One region of the Sulfitobacter sp. 1A12056 genome, then DNA from elsewhere that is predicted to be linked to it. Evidence: riboswitches for the same ligand, from Rfam matches in the RefSeq annotation. Region 1 holds a riboswitch; the other holds the start of a gene.
What was found. A riboswitch is a leader RNA that binds a small molecule or an ion and turns the genes downstream of it on or off. The one in region 1 is predicted to bind cobalamin.

Region 1 (6,973 bases):
TTTCAAGCGGGCGATGGTAGAGATGGCGGATCACCAGCCGCTCCATCGCGACGCCCGCGCCAAAGGTGACAGCAAAGGCCAGCGGCAGCGCGATCAGAAGCGACACCGTGTAATCGGGAACGATGAGCTGCACCACATAGCCCGTATAGGCCCCCATCATGATAAACTCGCCATGGGCCATGTTGATGACCCCCATCTGCCCAAAGGTGATCGCGAGCCCAATCGCGGCGAGGAAATAGATCGAGGCCAGCGAAAGACCGTCGAGTGTCAAATCCAACGTCTGCGCCCAGCCAACCCGCGTTTCGACCGCGTCGAGCGTGGCGCGGGCCGCGCCGGTGATCGCGGCGTCCTCCTCTTCGTAGCGCTCATAAAAGACCGCGTTCTGCAAAGCGGTGTCGATATCATCCTGCGTTACCAGAGGCGGCACGCGGCCTGCCTCGGCAAGCGCGCGATAGGCATCCACACGCCGCGCCGGGTCATCCAATTGCGCCAGAGGGACGCCGCCCACCCGGCCATCGACGATATTGGCCTCCAGCGCCGCGCGTATCTCGCCTTGTGGCACGATTGCGGGGGCGAGGCCCGCCTCCACCAGCGTCTCATAACTTGCCGAGGGTGCTGCCGTGGGATCAAGAATGCGGGCGATGTTCCCCTCGGGCTGCTGTTCGGCCACGCCGGTCTTGGCCGAGAGGATCTGGCTCAGCACCGCCCGCGCTTCGAGGGAGGTGTCAGAGGAAAGGCTTTCAATCGCGCGGATGCGCTCATCAGCCGCCTGCCCAAAACGCGCGGTCAGGAAATTGGCCAATTGCGCCTTGCGCGCGCGCAGGGCGGGGTCATCCTCCCCGTCGAGGGAGGCCAGGAGCGGGCCAAGCTGGCTGGCATCGCTGCGACGCGCGATGCTTTCAAGCGCGGCGCGGCGGCGCGCAGGATCGGGATCGGACAGTTGAAACTGCACCAAGGCCGTGCCAATGACCCGCCGCACGCCACCATTGGGGCGCAATTGGCTGAACCCATCCGAGGGCGCAGTGGCCTCTTCGCCCGTATCGATATCCCGCAGCGCGAGTGTATCAGCCGCCTCGGCCCCAAAGTAGAACAGGCCCGAAGCATCGTCTTGCCAAACGTTCCGCTCGGCCCATTGCTCCAGAAAGACTGGCACCTGCGGCAAGTCCGAGGCCACCAGATCGTCCAATAGGACACCGACCGATTTACGCGAGGGTTTGACCACCTCCGCTTCGTGGGTCTGCAAAAGGGACTGGAGGTCCTGAGCGGATGCAAAACCGACAGAGGCCAGCAAGCACATCAGGCTGAGCAGCATTCGAACCATGAGGTATGGGGCTTTCGAAGAGGGAGTGGTCAAAACGGATGCCGGGCACGGCTGAGGACGCGCCCGGCTCTTGGGGTCAGTAGTTTGAAGTCAACTGAACGCAGGTCTCGGTCTCTTTGTTGTACATGCCGCATTCGAGGTCTTTCCAGTCGGAGACCAGAACCGCCGATTCAGGCAGGAAATCCGTCCATGCATCGCCCGGCACTTCTTCGGTCTGGCTGATGATGTCGAATTGGCCGTCTTCGGTGATTTCACCGATCAACACAGGCTTGGCGAGGTGGTGATTGGGCAGCATGACAGCCGTCCCGCCGGTGAGGTTCGGGAATTCCTGCCCATACATCGCCGCACGCACCGCATCCACATCCGTGGTGCCTGCTTCAGTGACCGCGTTCACCCACATGTTGAAACCGATGTAATGCGCCTCCATCGGGTCATTGGTCACCCGGTCTTCGCCCATCGCCTCTTTCCACGCAGCGACCCATTCGTCATTCTGCTCGGATTCAGCCGATTGGAAGTAGTTCCACGCCGCGAGGTGCCCCACGAGGTCAGCGGTATCGAGGCCCGAAAGCTCTTCCTCCCCGACCGAGAAGGCGACGACCGGAATGTCATCGGCAGAGATACCGGCAGCCGCCAGTTCTTTGTAAAAGCCGATATTCGCATCGCCATTGATGGTTGAGATCACGCCCACCTGCGTGCCATCCGCGCCCAGTTCGACCACATCCGACACGATCGTGGACCAGTCAGAATGGCCGAAAGGCGTGTAGTTGACGAAGATGTTCTCTTCGGGGATGCCCTTATCCAGCAGATATTGCTCAAGAATGTTGTTGGTGGTTCTGGGATAGACATAGTCAGTGCCCAGCAGCGCGAATTTCTCGACGCCCAGTTCCTCAAGGAAATAGTCGGTGGCCGGAATCGCCTGCTGGTTCGGGGCCGCACCAGTGTAGAACACGTTGCGCGAGCTTTCCTCGCCCTCATATTGGACGGGGTAGAACATCAGGCCGTTCAGCTCTTCCAGAACGGGCAGCGCGGATTTGCGCGAGACCGAGGTCCAAGAGCCAAAGATGACATCCACTTCGGAGACGGTGAGAAGCTCACGCGCCTTTTCCGCGAACAGGGGCCAGTCGGAAGCCGGGTCAACGACGACCGCTTCGATCTCACATCCCAGCAAGCCGCCCGCGGCGTTCTGCTGCGCGATCAGAAGCTCCATCGTGTCTTTCAACGTCGTCTCGGAAATGGCCATCGTCCCCGAGAGGGAGTGCAGCACGCCAACCTTGATCGGATCGTCGCAGGCCGCAGCGGCGGCTGATCCTGCGAGCAGAAGGGCAGCGGTCGCCGTGACTGTGCGTTTGGTGGAAAATTTCATGACGGTATCCCCGTTTGGTGTGCGGAGGAGCAAAGACGCGATGATGCCTCTTCCACACAGCGTTTATTGTTATCGCGCGCGGATGCCCCCCTTGCCGGACAACTCCCTTGGCGCCGCCCCATAGCGAGGCCCCTGCAGCCTCAATTTCAGGGCGCGTTGCAACAAGCCCTAACCCGAGGTCGCTTTCTGCGGCGCAGCAATAACGCCCTTCGATTGGGCGGTTTGAGGTGGACCTGCCAAAATTTGGGCGCTGAGCGCATGGATTTGGCACGCGCGGGGCATCGGCCTACGGGTTGCACCACATATTGTGATGTTATAACGTTACCAATATTATCCATAGCAGAGCCCGCAAACCATGCCCGCCACCGACAAACGTATCCCCGTCACCCTGCTGACCGGCTTCCTCGGCGCGGGGAAAACCACGCTGCTCAATCACATCGTCGCAAGCGAAGAGGCCCCCAAAATCGCAGTCGTCGTGAATGAGTTCGGTGAGGCCGGGCTTGACCACGACCTGATCGAAACCGCCGACGAAGAGGTCATTCTCATGCAATCGGGCTGTCTGTGCTGCTCGATCAGGGGGAATCTGTCGCGGACGCTGCAAGACCTCAAGCGCCGCAGGCAGACATGGCGCGTGCAATTCGACCGCGTCGTGATCGAGACGACGGGGCTGGCCGATCCCGGCCCCATTCTCCAGACCTTTTTAGCCGATCCCTATCTGGCCCGCAAATTCCGCGTGGACGGGGTGGTGACGATCGTCGATGCCGCGAATGGGCCGGACACGCTGGATCAGCAGTTCGAAGCCGTCTCGCAGGTGGCGATGGCCGACCTGCTGGTGCTCAGCAAATCCGACTTGGTGACCCAGCAAGCGCTCGCCGCCTTTGAAGGCAGGCTGCGCGACCTCAATCAAACGGCGCATCATCAAGGCCGAACGCGGGCTTATCCCGGTTGCATCGCTCTGGGGGCTCAGCGGTATGCGGCGGGCGGTTGATGCGAGCAACGTTATGGAATGGCTCACGCCCGTCGAGAAGTCCGATCCGCTTGACAACCTCTCGGGCTTCGCCGCGCCCTCGGCATCCGCGCCTATGATGCAAACCCACCAACATGATGCGCGGATCGGGTCGGCCTCTATCGTGCTAGACGCACCGATCCCGGCCGAGGCTTTCGACCTTTGGCTCGACACGCTGGTCAGGCTGCGCGGGTCCGATCTTTTGCGGGTCAAAGGCATCGTGCATCTGGAAGACGTCCCCACCCCCTTTGTCTTTCACGGGGTGCAGCATCTTTTCGATCCGCCCGTCCCCCTGCGCGACTGGCCAAAGGACGACCAGCAGTCCCGCATCGTCGTCATCGCCCGCGACATGACCAACCCCGAACTGAACCGCAGCCTCGATATGCTGCGCGCCCGGCGCGATGGGCCTGAGCGACAGGCGGGATAGCAGCTTGACCCGGCATGGCTCTTGGGCCACAGATCATGGCGATGGTTTCCAGCCGCCGCAGCGGCGTCTGGGATGAAAAGGGAATACGGTAAGGCAAGCAGCGCGCGCCGAAACCGTAACTGCCCCCGCAACTGTGAGCGGTGAGCGACCCCGGCAAAACCACTGAGCTTTAGGCTTGGGAAGGTTCGGGCGAGCGTCGATCCGCGAGTCAGGAGACCTGCCATCACCGGCACCGAGAGGGTCGTAATTGCAACTCAACCCAGACGGGGTGTCTGGTTAGGAGAACATGATGGCGACAGGGAAACTCCCCTGCTGTAGAACATGGCTGCTCGATCCCCCGCGCGTTCGCGGAGGTCGACATGGATACGCATCAAAACCACAGGATTACGGTTTGCACGTCATGCAAACACAAAGGCACGGATTGCCGCCCGGGCTTTGACCTAATCCAGAGGCTGAGCGCCGCAATCGCGGCAGCCGGCGCGGCGATCCCTGAGGATTTCGAGGTCGCGGGCGTGGCCTGTATGGCGGGCTGCGAACGCCCCTGCACGGTGGCCTATCATGCCAGCGCAAAGGCGACCTACCTCTTTGGTGATATCGACCCTGACGAAGACATCGACGACCTTGTGGCCTTCGCCCAGCACTATGCCACACTGAATGACGGCTGGTGCTCTTCGCTGGACCGCCCCGGCAAACTGCGCAAATCCACCCTTGCGCGGGTGCCCGCGGCGATGATCGAGCTGAAACCCAGCCACCTGCGCGTCTCATGAGGGCCGCCGATCTTGCGGTAAAGGATGTAAGCTGGGCGCCGGGAAAATCGGGCCAGCCGGTTCTACACCCGACGTCCTTTAACGTCGCAGCGGGTGGCGTTCTGGGTGTGTTGGGGCCGAATGGCGCGGGCAAATCCACCCTCTTGCGCCTGCTCTACCGTTTTCAACCGCCCCAAACGGGGTCAATCCATGTGGGCGGGCATAATATCTGGTCCCTCTCCGCCCGTGCCGCCGCGCGGCGCATCGCCGCCGTCTTGCAAGAACAGACGTCGTCCTTTGGGCTGACGGTCTTGGAGATCGTCCGCCTTGGCCGCACGCCTCATCGCGCGGCGTTTTCGACATCAAGCCGGAAAGACGAGGAGATCATCGACCGCGTCTTGGACCGGCTCAGCCTGCGCCCCCTCGCCCACCGCGATGTCGGCACCCTTTCGGGCGGGGAAAGGCAGCGCGTCATGGTCGCCCGCGCTTTGGCACAGGAGCCGCAGGTCTTGGTTCTGGACGAGCCGACCAACCACCTCGATATACGCCACCAACTTGAAATCGTGTCACTGATCCGCGGATTGAACATGACCATCGTCGTCTCGCTTCATGATCTCAATATGGCCGATGGCATCTGTGACGAGGTGCTGGTGCTGAAAGAAGGCTATCCGCAGGGCTTCGGCCCGCCAAATACGGTTCTGACCGATGATCTCGTCTCAAAAACATTTCGCGTCGACGCGCAGCGCGAGCGGCTCACCCCCAGCGGCGCGGCGCATTTCTCTTTTGCCCTTCCAGATTGAAACGGAAAACTCTTATGAAACTTACTCTCACCACCCTCGCCGCCCTGATGATCGCCGGATCGGCTATTGCCCAGACCACCGTTCAAAGCTGCGACCGCGAAGTCACCTTCGATCACCCGCCCCAAGCCGCGGTCGCCAATGACGTGAACCTGCTTGAGATGATGCTGGTGCTCGGCCTCGCAGACCGCATGGTGGGCTATACCGGCATCTCGGGCTGGAACAAACTGGACCAAGAGATGACCGCAGGTGTCGCGGCGCTGCCGGAACTGTCGGCGAGGTGACGCCGGAAACGCTCGCCCCCTTCGGCATTCAAGTCTATGAACTCACCGAAAGCTGCATCCATATCGGTCAAAAAGCCCCATCCTCGATGGAGGATATGTATAACGATCTGCGCAATCTCGGCACGATCTTCGACGTCTCGGATCGCGCGGAAAGCTTGATCGAAGGCTACCAAGCCGAACTCGACGCATTCCTAGCGGCGCTGCCCCCGATTGAGACCGCCCCCCGGGTCTTTGTCTATGACAGCGGCGAAGTTGTGCCCTTCACCGCCGGGGCCTATGCCATGCCGAACGCCTTGATCGAGGCCGCAGGCGGCACGAACATCATGAACGACCTTGAGAAAAGCTGGGCCACCGTCGGTTGGGAGGCCGTGGTCGCGCGCGATCCAGAAGTCATCGTGATCGTCAATTACGGCGAAGTCACCGCCGATCAAAAGCGCGCCTTCATGATGGAGAACCCCGCCTTCGCCGACATCGATGCCGTGCGCAACGACCGTTTCGTCGTGCTGGAATATGTCGAGGCCACGCCCGGCCCGCGCAACATCGAAGCGGTCAAAACCCTCGCCACCGCGTTTCGGGGGCAGTGAGCATTCATGACGTTTAAACCGCGATCGATAGCGCCTCGGAAACCCACGCGGGGGGTGTGGATCACTTGCCTGTTCGGCATGGCGATCCTGCTGGCATCGCTGTCGATTGCGGTGAGCGTGGGGGCCGTCGTGGTCCCCGTCGAAACCGTCTGGGGCATCTTGGCCAACAAGGCCGCCCCCGGCGCCGTGGCCGTGGACTGGTCCGCCGGGCGGGAGGCAATCGTCTGGAGCATCCGCCTGCCGAGAGCCATCCTTGCCTGTTTGGTCGGGGCGGGATTGGCGATCGTCGGCGCGAGCCTTCAGGCCGTCACCCGCAATCCGCTAGCAGACCCGCATCTGCTGGGCATCTCGGCAGGCGGCGCATTTGGCGCCATTCTGGCCCTGCTGCACACGGGGCTGTTCCTCGGAGGGCTGACCGTCCCCCTGCTCGCCTTCCTCGGCTCGC
Region 2 (6,973 bases), on a different contig from region 1:
AGCGGCACGGTAGTCAGCCAACGGCCAAGTGATGCGCTGCTCGGTCAGGCTGCGGCCAAAGCCGATCTGCGGCGTGACGCCATAGCCCTCACCCGCCAGCCGCATCAACATGTCTTCGACGCTGGCCAGCGCATCAAGGCCGACGGCATGGGCCAGTTGATCGTCCCGCCCCGGATAGGTCGAGAGCACCAGCGCCAGTTTGCGCGTGTCCGCAGGGGTTTGGGCCAGCCGCTGCCACCCCATCACGCGGGCGACGACAGCCTCGATCCGCGCCTCTTCGGCGCGGTGGGCAAAGCGGGAGTATTGCAGATCGGGGTCGCGCTTTCCGGGGCTCTTGAAACTGACGACGCCACCGAAGATGCGGCCATCGACCTCGGGCAAGACCACATGCATCGCCAGATCGGCGGGGGAAAGGCCGCGCTCGCTCTCGTCCCAATCCCGCCGCCGGGCGGTGGAGAGGGCCACCTGAAACACCGGGCAGCCCGGCGCGTCGAGCGGGGAGGTGCCATCATCCCCGCGCCCCGAAAAGGCGGTGGCGTTGACGATGGCCACGGGTTTCATCGCCGACAGCGCATCACCCAGAAAGCCCCGCGCGGGATCGGATTTAAGCGAGGGCACGAAAAGCCCGATCGCGTTCAGCCCCGCCGCCCGCAACGCGCGGATCAGCGCATCGACGGGCGCGGTATCGGCGGCCAGAAGATAGCTGCGGTAGAAGGTGACCGCGACGGTATCCCCTGCCACGTCGGCAAAAGGCACCACGCCCTGATCGGGGTCGTAATAGCCGCAGTCGGGCACCGTTTTCGTGCCCATGACCGGCCCGGCGTAAAAGCCCGCCGCCAGCGCCATCTGTGCCAGCGCGGCCTGCGCCGCCACCGGCCCGCCCGCGTCGCAGAGATGCGCAAGACGGCGCAGCGTGGAAACCGGCAAAGTCGAATGCGCGTCGAGCCCCGGATCCTCGCGCCCATCGGCGGGCAAGACGGCCAGCGCGATATCATGGCGGCGGGCGAAGTCTTGGACCTGCATGATGCCGTAGGGCCAGTAATTCTCCCCCCCGATGAGGCGGATCAGAATGCCCTTGGCCCCGGTCAGCGTCTGTTCGATGTAGTTGTCGACCGAGGCCGGGTGCCGCAGCGCCACGAGGTTGCACAGCCGCAGCGAGGGCAGCTTCCCCTCCTTGCCGCCGCCGCGGTGCCAGCCTGCCGCGAAAGCGCCGAGGTCACTGTCGGAAAACGACAGCACCACCAGATCGGCGGGGGTTTGCCCCGGATCATAGGGGGTGTCGGTATCCTCCAACCCGTGGCTTTCGCGAAAGACGACATGCATGGGCGATCAGGCTCCCAAAGTCTCGCGGATTTTGGCAAGGTCGATGTCGTCATGCTCGGCGATCACCACCAGATGCCCGGCGCGCGTGTCGCTGCCCCAAGGGCGGTCGAACTGCTGACGCACCCGCGCGCCCACAGCCTGCACCAACAGGCGCATCGGTTTACCCTCGACAGCGACATAGCCCTTCACGCGCAGGATGTTCTGCTCACGCGCGAGCCGCTCGATCGAGGCCACCAGCGCATCGACATCCGACACTTCCGGCATCGGGATCACCACGGTTTCGAAATCGTCATGCTCGTGATCGTCATGGCCGTCATGATGCGAAGGGCGCGCGGCGAGGTCGTCTTCGGCGGCAGCGTTGAGGCCGAGCACCACCTTGGGGTCGATCACGCCTTCGGTCATCTCAAGGATCGGAATCTCACGCGGGCTTTCCTCTTCAATCACCTTACGGGCTTTGGCAAGGCCATCGGGACCGGCGAGATCGGCTTTGGACATCAGCACGATATCGGCGCAGGAAATCTGATCTTCGAACACTTCGGAAAGCGGCGTTTCGTGGTCGAGGCTGTCATCGGCCAGACGCTGCGCGTCCACGGCGGCGACATCGGCGGCGAAAGTGCCAGCGGCCACGGCCTCGGCATCGGCCAGCGCGATGACGCCGTCGACGGTGATCTTGGACCGGATCGCGGGCCAGTCGAAGGCTTTAAGCAGCGGTTTCGGCAGGGCCAGCCCAGAGGTTTCGATCAGGATGTGATCGGGGCGCGTCGGCAGAGCCATCAGCGCTTCGATGGTCGGGATAAAGTCATCCGCCACAGTGCAGCAGATGCAGCCATTGGCCAGCTCGACGATATTCTCCGCCGGGCAGTCGTCGATGGCGCAGGATTTCAGGATGTCACCGTCCACACCCACGGTGCCAAACTCATTGACCAGAACGGCAAGGCGACGCCCGCCTGCATTGGTCATCAGGTGGCGGATGAGCGTGGTTTTACCAGCGCCGAGAAAGCCGGTGATGACGGTAACGGGAATTTTGGCGAGATCGCTCATGCGGTAGGCTCCTGCGGCAGGGTCAAAGGGGGGATACGCGCAAGGCTTTGCTTGCGAAAGATGACCGGGCGTTCGCGCCATGGCACCAGCCCGTCTTCGGTGGCGGCATAGGCGGCGGCTCCGGCAAGGATGTCGGCGGCGTCTTCCTTGGTCAAGCGGCCATAGACATAGGACCATTTGCCCGGCGCAGAGAGCGCCACGGCGGCCCCTTGCGAACAGGCGGAAAGACATTGCACCGGCACGATGGTCACGCCCTCTGGCGCGCCTGCGGCGTCAAGGGCGGCATGAAGCTGCGCGCCGGGGCGCGGGGCGTCTTCCTCCAGCACCTCACCGGCGCGGCAGGTCATGCAGACATGTAGGGTTGCGCTCATTGATCTTGTCCCATCGGGTTATGCGTGCCGGGTATGCGCTCCGGCCCGCCATGAAAAGGGGAGGCGGCGCGATTATTCAACCGTCAGCACCTCGCGGGCCGTAATCGGCGCACCGTTCACCGCCAAGGGGCGGTGGTCATTGGCGTTGAGGGTGACCTCCACCGTGACTTCCCCCTTGGGCAGATCGGCCAGATGCAGCCATGGGCCATAAAGCCGCCCGATCTTGGCACCGTTGACATAGACATGGGCATGGCCCTCGCCCGGTTGATTTTCGCCGCTGGCGTTCTGCGGGGCAAAGGCGAAGCCTTCGGTCTCAACGAAAAGGTTATGGCCCGACATCGGGTCGGGGGTCACGCGGATGGCAAGGCTGGGGGCCTCTTCGGCGGCCAGAGCGATGGGCTGGCCATGCATGCGCGCGTGATCGGCGCCACCGTGATCCATGGCCGCATGCCCGCCGCCGCCATGGGCGGCAGGGTCGTCGTGGTCATGGCCGTCGAAGGTCACACCGTTGCTTGCGGCGATGGCAAAACCAATGCCACCGCCAAAGACCAATCCAATGGCGAATAGCGCCAGTGATCTGTCCATCTCGACCTCCCTCAGGCGCTCTGCGCGCCTTCACGTTGCCAAAAGAACCCGGCGAAACTGCCCAGCAGAACCCAGGCTGCAAGGCCGATGCCAAGCGCACGCGCGGCGAAAAGCGCGCCGATCTCGGTCGGCACCGGGCCGCTGAAGCTCTCGGGCTCGGGAGCGCCGATGACATGGGGGGCCATCAGCAGAACCGCCGCCCCGATCCACGCGCCCCACCCCTTGCCAAAGGCCAGCAGCCATAGCGCCACCAGCGCTGCCGCTGCGGTGGCAAACCACCAGATCTGCCGCGCGGTGATGTCTGCGGCAGCGACGCCGGGCACTTCGGGCGCAAGGCTGAACCCCGGCGCGAGGTGGAAGGCCACGAAACCGGCGACACCCCAAAGGATGCCCCAGCGGCCATCAATCACCGCGCCGCGCTCTTCGCCAAGGCTCATCGCGGCCAGAAGGATCAGCGCATAGGCGGTATAGGTCAACATGGTGAAGATCAGGCTCAACCCATCGCGGACGGCATCGAAACCGGGCAAATCGGGATGCGCGCTGACGGGGTCGGCCCCGAAATGCACCAGCGCGCCGGTCTCATAAAGCTCGGCATGAAGCAGCACGGGCTGCACGAAATAGAGTTGCAGCAGGCCGGTCAACAGGCCGGCAGAGGCCCCGGCGAACAGGGCGGAAGTCAGAAAACGTGAAAACATCGCAATGATCCTTGGATGCGAAATAACACCCGGCGCCGCGCCAAAAGCGGGCCGAGCCATCAGCCAGCCTTAGGATGCGCCAAAGCCCTACCCACACGGTGAAGGGCAGACGCAGGCGAAACGGCAAGAGGCGGGCATGGAAAGAAAGCCAGAATCACAGACTGCCGGACTGCGGCATGGCAGCCCGGACCCCAGTGATACCGAACGCGGCGCTTAGTGGCAGGGAAAGCCTGTCGCGTGGCGCACGTCATGGGCGGCATCATGCAGGGCTGCGGCCTGCACATGGCCGGTCAGCGCCATCAGAGCCACACCCAATACGGCGGCAAACAGCGCCGGTACGAGTTTGCTGCGCGTGGCACCGGCGGTCTTAATCATCGTCGTCATCTTCAATCTCCTTACCGTCACACCCGACGGCATCTAGCGTTTCATTTGCCTGGCAGGTCTCCTGGCTCGCGGGTCGTGGCCTTTGCCCGCCTTCCCCGTCCGAAAGGACAAGTGGCACGAGGGGCATTGGCTTTCCGCTTACAGTCGCGGGGGCGGCTTCGGCTTCAGGGTCGGGCGACCCCTTACTGAATTCCCTTTTCGGTCCCACACTCAAAGGCGCTTTTCGGGACACCAAGCGCCCTCAATTACGCATTTTAGGCCCTTCCTGACAAGCCGCATTTATCGAACCTCGCGGAACCGTATGGCGCATACAGCATTTAGTAGATAAATATGGCCCAACCCCCAGTATGCGGGTTGACCCAAAAGCCACGTGCAGGGCACATTGACGGCCAGTTTCGATCAAGGGGCGGGAATTCATGAACGACAACACGGTCTCCGCCGCTCGGCAGACCCTGACCGAAGACGTTCTAGGCAAGGTCGTGCGCTATGCCCGCCTGCCGCTGTGCATCACCGACCCGACCCTGCCGGACAATCCCATCGTCTATGTGAATGACGCTTTCACCGATCTCACCGGCTATGGCTTGGATGAGATCGTGGGCCAGAACTGCCGTTTCCTGCAAGGTCCGGAAACCACGCGCGAAAGCGTCGATGCGGTGCGCGAAATCCTACTAGCGCGCCGGGTCGACACGGTTGAGATCGTGAACTACCGCAAGGATGGCAGCCGCTTCCTGAACGCCCTACAACTGGGGCCGATTAATGACGAAGACGGCAATCTGATCTATTTCTTCGGCTCGCAACTCGACGTTTCCGAACGCCGCCGGGTGGAGCGGGAGCACCGGCAACTGGCCGATGACGAATTGCTGCACCGGCTACGCAATATCGTCAACGTCATGACCGCCATGGTCCGCCTGACCGCTCGTGAGGAGCCGTCCCCGGCGGCCTTTGCCGACAAGGTGATCGAGCGGCTGGCCGCCTTGGGCGCGGCGCATTTCGACACGATTGGCCGTAGCGACCAGCATGAGGTGGATTTCGAGACGCTGATGGGGCCGATCATGCGGGCCTATACCTCGGCCACCGAGGATCAGATCAACCTCACCGGGGCGAATCCGCTGATCTCGCACCGCCTCGTTTCCCCCCTGACGCTGGCCTTGCACGAGCTGGCGACGAATGCGGTGAAACACGGCTCGCTCAGTTCCGATACCGGGCGGGTATCGCTGGATATCACCATCCTTCAGGAGCCTGCGCGCATGCGGTTTGTCTGGCGCGAAACAGGTGGGCCGGAGGTCATCAAATCTCCGCGCAACAGCGGCTCGCGGATCATCCAGTCCTTGACCCGCGCTGTCGGTGGCACCCTGCACTACGATTGGCAGCCCGAAGGGTTGATTGCCACGGCGGAGTTCCCCGTGGCCGCCCTTGGCGAAGGCTGACCGTCAAACGATCACCTGCTGCGCGGCCTGCTCTCCGACCCCGAAAACACGCTTGTAACGCGCGATTTCATCCGCCGGCCCCATCGCCTTGTTCGGGTTGTCCGAGAGTTTGACCGTGGGCCGCCCATTGGCGCTGACCGCTTTGCAGACCAAACTAAAGGGCGCCAGCGCATCATTCGGCACCAGCCCGCGGAAGTCATTGGTCAGCAACGTCCCCCAACCGAAAGAGACCTTGGCCTTGCCCGCAAACTGCGCGTGCAGCTCCTTGATCTTGTCCACATCCAGCCCATCGCTGAAGATCACCCGCTTGGTCGTCGGGTCCTCGCCGCGGGCGCGCCACCAGTCAATGGCCGTCTGCGCCGCCGTGGCCGGATCGCCGCTGTCGACGCGGATGCCGGTCCAGCCCGCCAGCCAATCCGGCGCGTGATCGAGAAACCCCTTGGTGCCGTAGGTATCGGGCAGGATGATCCGCAGATTGCCCTCATGCTCATCATGCCAATCCGACAGCACGTCATAGGGCGCGCGGGCAAGGGCGGCGTCATCCTCGGCCAAAGCGGCATAGACCATGGGCAATTCATGGGCATTGGTGCCAATCGCCTCAAGCTCGCGCATCATGGCGATGCGACAGTTGGAGGTGCCGGTAAAGGCATCGCCCAGCCCCTCATGCATCGCCTGCACGCACCAATCCTGCCAAAGGTAGGAATGCCGCCGCCGGGTGCCAAAATCCGCGATTGAAAGGTTGTCGACCTCGCGCAGTGCTTCGATCTTTTCCCAAACGCGGGTCATGGCGCGAGCGTAAAGCACCTGAAGCTCGAACTTGCCCATCGGGTCGAGCGCGGCGCGGCTGCGCAGCTCCATCAACACCGCCAGCGCGGGAATCTCCCACAGCATGACCTCGTGCCATTTGCCCTCAAAGGTCAGTTCATATTGGTCGCCCTTCCGCTCCAGATGATAGGGCGGCAGGCGCATGCCTTCGAACCACTCCATGAAATCGGGGCGGAACATCTGGCGCTTTCCGTAGAAGGTATTCCCGCGCAGCCATGTGCTCTCCCCCCGGCTGAGGCTGAGCGAGCGGATGTGGTCAAGCTGCTCGCGTAACTCCCCCTCGTCGATCAGATTGGCCAGCGGGATATGGGTGGAGCGGTTG

Region 2: linked by a shared signal. The riboswitch ahead of ACGYLD_RS05435 (CbtB-domain containing protein) and the one ahead of ACGYLD_RS09770 (DUF1636 domain-containing protein) in region 1 are both predicted to bind cobalamin.

What each region holds. Positions count from the first base shown of each region.
Region 1 is NZ_JBIFFY010000004.1:720-7,692, reverse strand. Features, by position in the region: gene urtB (urea ABC transporter permease subunit UrtB) at 1-1,321, opposite strand, end outside; gene urtA (urea ABC transporter substrate-binding protein) at 1,398-2,684, opposite strand; gene ACGYLD_RS09780 (CobW family GTP-binding protein) at 3,040-3,672, shown strand; gene ACGYLD_RS09775 (GTP-binding protein) at 3,686-4,117, shown strand; cobalamin riboswitch at 4,143-4,357, shown strand; gene ACGYLD_RS09770 (DUF1636 domain-containing protein) at 4,477-4,884, shown strand; gene ACGYLD_RS09765 (ABC transporter ATP-binding protein) at 4,881-5,663, shown strand; partial or broken gene ACGYLD_RS09760 (ABC transporter substrate-binding protein) at 5,678-6,528, shown strand; gene ACGYLD_RS09755 (iron ABC transporter permease) at 6,607-6,973, shown strand, end outside.
Region 2 is NZ_JBIFFY010000002.1:215,781-222,753, forward strand. Features, by position in the region: gene cobN (cobaltochelatase subunit CobN) at 1-1,323, opposite strand, end outside; gene cobW (cobalamin biosynthesis protein CobW) at 1,330-2,364, opposite strand; gene ACGYLD_RS05420 (DUF1636 domain-containing protein) at 2,361-2,735, opposite strand; gene ACGYLD_RS05425 (hypothetical protein) at 2,808-3,320, opposite strand; gene ACGYLD_RS05430 (CbtA family protein) at 3,332-4,015, opposite strand; gene ACGYLD_RS05435 (CbtB-domain containing protein) at 4,229-4,399, opposite strand; cobalamin riboswitch at 4,433-4,650, opposite strand; gene ACGYLD_RS05440 (PAS domain-containing protein) at 4,816-5,826, shown strand; gene pncB (nicotinate phosphoribosyltransferase) at 5,830-6,973, opposite strand, start outside.